Crateriforma spongiae: one gene and its partner. The protein of the gene in region 1 binds, or shares a complex with, the protein of each later gene. Links are inferred from orthologs where the notes say so. Each region holds a gene or a part of one and is shown on either strand. Other genes may lie near its edges.

Evidence for each region. The genes of interacting proteins can lie anywhere in the genome.
Region 2: the proteins of pheS (region 1) and pheT are in contact, whole or in part, in a crystal structure (PDB 6P24), measured with the Escherichia coli proteins. The link is inferred for Crateriforma spongiae from one-to-one orthologs.

What each region holds. Positions count from the first base shown.
Region 1 is NZ_JAAXMS010000004.1:337,927-342,369, reverse strand. What follows is about bases 1,470-4,368. They hold pheS (phenylalanine--tRNA ligase subunit alpha), read left to right. Parts: upstream 1,470-2,354; coding sequence 2,355-3,383; downstream 3,384-4,368. Other genes in these bases: HFP54_RS12730 (ferritin-like domain-containing protein), read right to left, coding at 3,999-4,368; HFP54_RS12735 (hypothetical protein), read left to right, coding at 3,606-3,953; rplT (50S ribosomal protein L20), read left to right, coding at 1,924-2,283; rpmI (50S ribosomal protein L35), read left to right, coding at 1,470-1,680. Outside these bases: HFP54_RS12755 (hypothetical protein), read left to right, coding at 1-1,342; more of rpmI, read left to right, coding at 1,465-1,469; more of HFP54_RS12730, read right to left, coding at 4,369-4,443.
Region 2 is NZ_JAAXMS010000004.1:443,550-447,257, forward strand. Bases 1-2,936 are described here. They hold pheT (phenylalanine--tRNA ligase subunit beta), read left to right. Parts: upstream 1-418; coding sequence 419-2,455; downstream 2,456-2,936. Other genes in these bases: HFP54_RS13125 (TadE/TadG family type IV pilus assembly protein), read right to left, coding at 1-105; HFP54_RS13135 (sigma-70 family RNA polymerase sigma factor), read right to left, coding at 2,556-2,936. In the rest of the region: more of HFP54_RS13135, read right to left, coding at 2,937-3,131; HFP54_RS13140 (NHL repeat-containing protein), read left to right, coding at 3,229-3,708.

The DNA of each region.
Region 1 (4,443 bases):
AGACGAGATCAACGGGATCGAAACCAACGGGATCGAAACACCGAGTGAATCGTCAAACCTATCGCCACCGGGCCGTCTAGCCGCTGAAGCTTGGGCGGCCGCCGATCAACATTTGCGGCCCAAACGCCCCGTGGGATCATCAGCGAAATCGTCGCAACCGCCTCAAACGCTGGACACCCGTCAAGCCGGATTCACGGCATCCGAATCACCGCTGGTGCGTGTCGGTCGGATCGAAGCGGTGCCCCAGCGAAGCGACCTGCGAACCTTGTCGATGATTCCGCGGACGCCGGGCGAAGTCCTGCGGTTGTATTCCGCGGCTCGCGATCAATCGTGCCGCTTGCTTGGCGAAGGCGTCGCGGTGCACGAACCCTTACAGATCACGCCAGGCTCCGCTGGTGTTTTCGGTCGTATCGACGCGGTCACGATCGGCTTGGAATTGGCTCAAAGCGGTCGTGACCAGTTGCCTTCGGTCACTCAATCGCAAGTCCTGAAATACTTCCAAGAACACCGCTTGGCCGTACAACCGATCGTCTATCACGACGCCAGCGGCCAGTGCTATTTCGGCAACGAATGCAAAGCCGCCTTTTTCCGCCAGCTTTCTCAGTCGGGGCCGGGATCATCGGTGACCGGCAACCCCGAACCGATGATCCAGTCCGCGGTGTCGCGATTCCGATCGTTGGGCATTGTTCCCGACGGACGATCGGCGGGACGACGTTACAGCCTGACCGATGCCCCGGAAATGGGACGGACCCTGGCGTTGGCGTTCGCCTACCAGCAAGAAACCGGATCGCTGACCCAAGGCCGCACCACCGTGGTGGAACTGATGCTCTTGCACCTGCCACGGGATTTCGGCCCCCGCAATCCTCGCCCGTCTGTGTTCATCACCCAGGGCGGCGGCGCGACGCTGCATCAGTTGTCCGCGCCCCTGCGATCCCCGGTCGCCGCGTCGGCATCGTCAAGGGCCCCGTCGATCACCGCCACGGTGCGGTTTGACAAAACCACCTTGCTGGGCATGTACCCGGCCGATCCAGTGGTGACCGATGTTCAGTTCCGATCGGATCGATCCGTTCCGCTGGCGACGCTGTTGGCACGACTGGATGACGAATCCGGCGGCAGCGATGACGAGGGCGATCCGGCGACGCTTTCCAGCTTGTTGGACCAATTCGAATCAATCGCCCAGCAATCGGAGTCCGATCCCAATGGTTCCGGGGACGCGTCGATGCACTGGTTGGATCGAATTCGCATGGAAAAACAGCGACAACTGCAACAAACGCTGCAATCCGCCGGGCGGCCGGACAATGGCGACTCGGCACTGGGCCGATCGTTGCCGCCGCTGCGTTGACGCAGCGGGCCGTTTCCGGGCGGAAAAGTCGCACACGGACCTTTCATATTCTGCGGCAGGTCGCTACACTTCGCCGCTTCAAATCACGACGACGAACGTTCATCGATACGGACCCCACAGCGATGTCCAAAGGTAAATCCAAGATCAAGACCCACAAGGGAACCAAAAAGCGGTTCCGTCTGTCCGCCAAGGGCAAGGCGATGCACCGTCCGTCGGGCACCAGCCACCTGGCACAGGGTCTGAGCAAGAAACGTCGCCGTAACCTGCGTGGCACGACCGCCGTCGATCCGTGCATGGAGCCGACGATCCACGCCGCTTTGAACGGATACAGCAACTAAGTCCGGATCCGCAACGGTTGATCTTGGCCACCCTTGGTCGGCCGCGACACGTTGCACGACACCGGCAATTTCTGTCTTTCCACCCCGCGTCCGGTCGGCAAACCGGACATGCCACGGCCATTTTGCCGCTGGCGACAACCCGTCTGGGCATGAACATCGGTCCCGCCGTTTCGTGGATCGAGGCCTGAGGACGGGACATTCTTCATGATCCAATAGCATCACCACAGCAAAGGAACCCCAGCCATGCGTGCAACCAAAGGCGCCGCGCGTAACAAAGCCAAGAAACGTTTGTTCAAGCGAGCCAAGGGGTATCGTGGCGGACGCGGAAATCTGACGCGCACCGTCAAGGAAACGTTGCTTCGCAGTGGTGCGTATGCGTTCCGTGATCGTCGGGTTCGCAAGCGTGAATTCCGCAAGCTGTGGATCATCCGGATCAGCGCCGCCGTGCAACAGCACGATCTGCGGTACAGCGAATTCATTCACGGGCTGAAGAAGGCCGGGATCGAATTGGACCGCAAGTCCCTGTCGCACATGGCGATCGAGGACAAGGCCGGCTTTAAAGACTTGTGTGACAAGGTCAAAGAAGTTTTGGCAGCCGCCTGAAACTCCTGTGCGAAAGCTGAGGACGCCGGCTGAACCAATCCCGGCGTCCCCCACTCACCCTTCACAAGCCAATGTCCCTGCAACAATTCGTCGCCGCGTTGGACGACTTGGCCGATGACGCCAAGCGCGCGTTCGATGCCGCCGCCGATCCGGACACTCTGGAAGAAGCCCGCATCAAATTCTTGGGTGCCAAGAAGGGCTTGTTGAAATCGATCCAGAAACAAATCGGGTCCGTCGGCAAAGAAAACATGCCGACCGCCGGCCAGCGTTTGAACGAAGTCAAATCGCTGATCGAGCAGACGTTCCAAGCTACCCAGGACCGATTGACCGGGGATGCCGCCGACGGCGCCGACCCGACCTTCGATCCCACCCTGCCGGGCATCGCACCAGAAATCGGCCACGTTCATCCGATCACCCAAACCATCGATCACTTGATGGAGATCATGGGCCGGATGGGCTTCGAAGCTGCCGAAGGCCCCGAGGTGGAAGATCCGCACCACAACTTTGTGGCGCTGAATATCCCCGAAGACCATCCGGCACGGGACCCGCTGGACAATTTCTATCTGTCCGTCGGTGACGGCCAAGCATCGCGTTTCGTCGAAGGCACGCGGTTGCTGCGCAGCCAAACCAGCACGGTCCAGATCCGTGTGATGGAACAACGCCAGCCGCCGATCCGCATCATCTCGCTCGGCCGGGTGTACCGCCCGGACGCCCCCGACGCGACCCACTTTCCGATGTTCCACCAGATGGAAGGTTTGATGGTGGACCGGAACGTGACAATGGCCAACCTGAAGACCGTGTTGCGGATCTTCGCCACGAACTACTTGGGCGATGATGTGGAAATTCGTTTCCGCCCATCGTTCTTTCCATTCACCGAACCCAGCGTCGAAGTCGACTTTCTGTGGGACGGCAACTGGGTGGAATTCGGTGGTGCGGGCATGGTCGATCCGAACGTCTTCAAAGCGGTCGGTTACGATCCCGAGCAGGTCAGCGGATTCGCATTTGGTCTGGGCGTCGAGCGATTGTGCATGCGTCGCCACGGCATCACCGACATCCGCGACCTGTACAGTGGCGACCTTCGCTTCCTGCGCCAGTTCTGACGCAAACATCGCCATTCGCGCGGCGAAAGACGCGTCCGCCCATCCTGACTCCCACAGCCGAGCCCTCGTGGAGGGCTCGCGAGATTCGTTTTCGCCACATTCGCGAAGCGTAAGGCGTTCATTTGCGGAGCGACAGGCGGGAACGAGTCCAGACCGAACGACGATCGTAAAAACAGGATTTCGCATTGACCGCGAAATCGCCGCCAATAAACTGAAGCGTTATTGAGAATCGTTTTCAACAAAACGCTTGATTGGGCGGGCGTCGTGCGGACCGAATCAGTTCTAGAAATTTTGCCGGGTTTGACTGACAGCCAGCGGCTGGTGATCGCCAGCGAGAGCTGTGATTCGGGGTGTTCGATCGCACCCGAAACGCTGGTCCTGCGTCACGAAAGCTATTCCGATCACGTCGGATGGTTCGTACAGAGCCGCGTGTCGATCGAGCCGCATCAGTTCGCGGCGTTGCGGAACGTGATCACATCGCGTGGCGTGCGGGCCGTGCCCCACAGCAACGGGGCGTCGGCGGCCGAGACGGCTTCGCCGACCATTCTGAAATTCCCGCACGCGGGATAATCCCACCGCGGATCCGGTCACGGACCCGCGATCGATCGAGCATTCTCAGCCGATCTTTTTCTTCGAATCGTCTTCGATGATGCCGACGTTCTGGGCCGCGTCGGTGTTCCGCAGCAGCTTGCTGTACTCGTCGACGCCTTCTTGTTCCTGCAACAAGATGTCTTCCAGAAAGACGACCAGTGCCCGATCGCCGTCGGCCAGTTCCAACGCCTTGGTGTACATCTCCACCGCCTTGGATTCGAATTCCAGGCTGTACTGCAGGACTTCCTTCAGATCCTTGGATTGACGAATCTCATTGCGGGTTGCAACCGGGACTCCGCCCAACGCGACGATCTTGTCACCGATCAACTGCGCGTGTTTGAAGGATTCCTTGGCGTCTCCCAGGAACTTTTCCGCGTAGACTTCGCGCCACGGGCCTTCGTGGATGAAGCTGTTTTGCGAATACTGGGCGACACCCGTCCATTCGTGCTTCAGGATCTCGTTCAGAATT
Region 2 (3,708 bases), 110 kb from region 1 along the record:
CAAAGTCAACAGCACGGGCAACACGATGGCGGCTTCCACCGTGGCAGTCCCCCGGCGCTGCTGACGCGATCGACGCGGCACGGTTCTGGCAATCGTTCCGGACATGACGGTTCTTCGGGACAAGTGGACGAGCGAAAAAGGGCGGGATCGGCCCACGATGACGCGGGACTGATCCTCTTTGGGAAACCTAGCTCGCGTTTGCACGGCATGACGGGCCGATCGCCAAAATTTTTTGTCGCACGATTTGACGGTCACCGGTTTGTGTGCCGTCACCGCGTCATGCCTCCCCTTCGCAGGCGACTTTTTCTATCATCCGTGGCTCGATGACGGCGCCGGTGGCCCCCGGCGGGTCGCCGTCGATTCCGTCTGTGCGTCCATCTCCACCGCCTCCGTTCCGCTTAACACCCAACACAGCGACATGCTTGTTTCCTGGAAATGGCTTTCCCGCTACGTCAATCTGGACATGCCACAGAAGGAATTGGAGGACCGATTCAGCTTTTCCGGATTGAATCACGAGTCCAGTGAAACGGTTGGTGACGACGTCGTGATCGACTTGGAAGTCACCAGCAATCGCGGCGACTGTTTGGGGCATCTGGGCGTGGCCCGTGAAGTCGGCGTGCTGTTCGATCAACAGGTTTGCGTGCCCAAGGTCGAATTGACCGAAGGCGATACGGCGGTGAAATCACTGTTAAGCGTGGAGAACCGGTTTCCCGACGCTTGCCCCCGCTACACCGCCCGCGTCATCCAGGGGGTCAAGATTGGCCCAAGCCCGGCGGAGATCGCGGACGTCTTGGAAAGCGTCGGCATCGGCCTGGTCAACAATGTCGTCGACATCACCAACTTTGTGATGTTGGAATGCGGCCAACCGTTGCACGCATTCGACTATGACAAGATCGCCGGCCAGAAGATCGTCGTCCGTCCGGCCGACAAAGACGAAACCATCGAAGCGATCGATCACCGCCAGTACGCACTGGACCCGTCGATGTGCGTCATCGCCGATGCCGAAAAAGCGTCGGCGGTCGCCGGCGTGATGGGCGGTGCTGATTCGGAGATCAACGAAGCGTCAACGAACTTGGTGATCGAAGCCGCCGACTTCACGCCGCTTTCCGTTCGACGGACCGCGCGGGCGTTGAAGCTGCACAGTCCGTCGTCGTACCGGTTCGAACGACGCGTCGACCCGGCCGGGATCGATTGGGCCAGCCGCCGGGCATGCCAACTGATCGCCCAACACGCCGGCGGCACGGTTTGCAACGGCGTTCTAGACACTGCACCGGAGATACCCGCGCGTCCGCCGATCGTTTTGCGTTTGTCACAGGTCGAACGAATCTTGGGGATCCGCATTGCCCAAACGGAAATTCAGCGGATCTTGACCGCCCTGGGCTGTAAGGAAGACAAGTCGACCGTCGGAGAAAGTCACGCGTTCGTTCCGCCGACGTGGCGTCATGATCTGACACGTGAAGCCGACTTGATCGAAGAAGTCGCGCGGATCCATGGCTATGACAAGATCCCCGAAAACGCATCCATTCCGGTCGCCCCCAGTCGGGCTCGCCCGTTCGATACGGCCGTTTCGAAAGTCCGCCGTGTGTTGACGTCGGCGGGGATTTCCGAAGCGATGACCCCCAGCGTCGTGACCCGAAAGCTGGACGAATCGATCAGCCCCTGGACCGATCGACCCGCGATGCAAACGCAAACGGCAATGTTGGAAGGATCGCGTCGGCTGCGGCGTTCGCTGATCCCCAGCCTGCTTTCCAGTCGTGCGGGGAATTGGTCGGCCTCCAGCCTGCACGCGGACCTGTTTGAAATCGCACACATCTATCTGCCATCGGAGGACGATGACGGGCTGCCCGAAGAGACCTACGCGTTGGGTCTGGTTCGCGGCGGCGATTTCTTCCAGCTCAAGGGGATCGTGGAATCACTGTGCAGTCGCCTCGGGGTGCACGGACGTTTGACGGTCGACGTCGTGGATTGCCAGGGGATTCAATCTGGTACCGCGTCAAAGTTGATGATTCAAGTGGACGGCCAGTCGTACGAGATCGGATACATGGGGACGGTGGATGCGGCCACGCTGAAGTCGTGGAAGTTGCCCGATCCGGTCCAGGTTGCGGAATTGTCGCTGCCGGTCGTTTTCGAATTGGCCAACCTGGTGCCACAGCAACAGTCGATCAGCCCGTTCCCGTCGATCCAACGCGATTTGAATTTCGTTCTGGCCGAATCCGTCCGTTGGGGTGAACTGGAAACCGTGGTGCGATCGGCCGTCGATGAAAACCTGGCCGGCGTGCGGTATGTCGAAACGTATCGCGATGCCGACAAGGACGGGCCAGATACGAAACGCGTGTTGTTGTCGGTCGAATTGCAAAGCGCCACCGAAACGCTGAGCGGCCAGCAAGCCGACACGATGATCCAATCGATCGTCGACGCATGCGATCAAAAGCTCAGTGCCAAGTTGCTCCAGTAATCCGAACCGGTTGAGGCATCGCCGCATTTCGCTTCGCGACAGCGTTTCGCTTTGCGGCGGTCAGGGGCACGCACCCGCACCGCGCCCCGCCTTACATGGCCTACGCTTCGAATTCCCGGCGCAACTGTTTCATTCCCCGGTGCAACAAGCCGGCGATTGAACCATTGGACTTCCCCATCCGCTGTGCCACCTCGGCCAATTTCAAGCCATCCAAATAGTGCAGACGCACGGCATCACGCTGGTCGTCCGGCAGCTTTTCGATCGCCGTCGCCAGCCGAATCACACTCTCGCCGACCGCCATGTGCTGGCTGGGCGTGGCCATGTCGCCGGCCAGCAATTGTTCCAGACGCATCGACGATTGATGCACCGCTTGCTGCATCGATTGTTCCCTGGATACATCGCGTTTGTCACGGTGCATGTCGCGATCCAGGTGACACAGATGATTCGCCAAGATTTGTCTTAGCCAGCCCCGCAGTTCGGCTTCGGTCTTACCGCGAAAACCGTCGAATCCCTGCACGGCCTGCAACATCACCTGTTGGACCATGTCGCTGGCACCGACCTTCGCCTGGTACGCACGACGCGATTGAGTCCGGGCCAGCATTCGCAGATACGGCTCATATCGGGCGATCACCGAAGGGTCGGTCAAGTCGATGTCCGGTTCGGTTTCGTCGTTCATGATATCCTGGCCGTGAAAACGCAGCCGTTGTCTTCGCCGGGGGCAACGCCGCGACAAACCGCCGACACGATTTTGCGTCTGGGAGACATACCGCCAAATGAGTCACCGTATTGTAGTGCGAACCACGCCTGATTGGTTCCGCCGCCCGCATCCGATTTCTTTTGCGCTGGTGGTTTTGATGCTGTTGTCCGTGGACGTCCCGGCCGTCTGGTCGCAAACCGTCACGGCAACCGTTCCGGTCGGCATGCCGTTCGGCGTGGAAGTCGACGGCGATGACGTTTGGGTCACCAGCATCACCGATGAAAGCGTTGGATTGATTTCCCCCGATGATCGTTATCGCCCGCTGATCGGTGGCGCCGAAGCCGGTGTGTTTCAGTGGCCGCATGAAGTCCGCGTCGGTGACGCCAAACAGTTGTACATCGCCGACACTCGGAACCACCGAATCATTCGCGTCGATACCGACGGCGGCAGTGCCGAACAAACCGATCCGGCGGACCATCGCTACCAAGTCATCGCGGGAACGGGCAAAGCCGGCTTTGCCGATGGTCCCGGCGGATCAGCCTTGTTTAACCAGCCA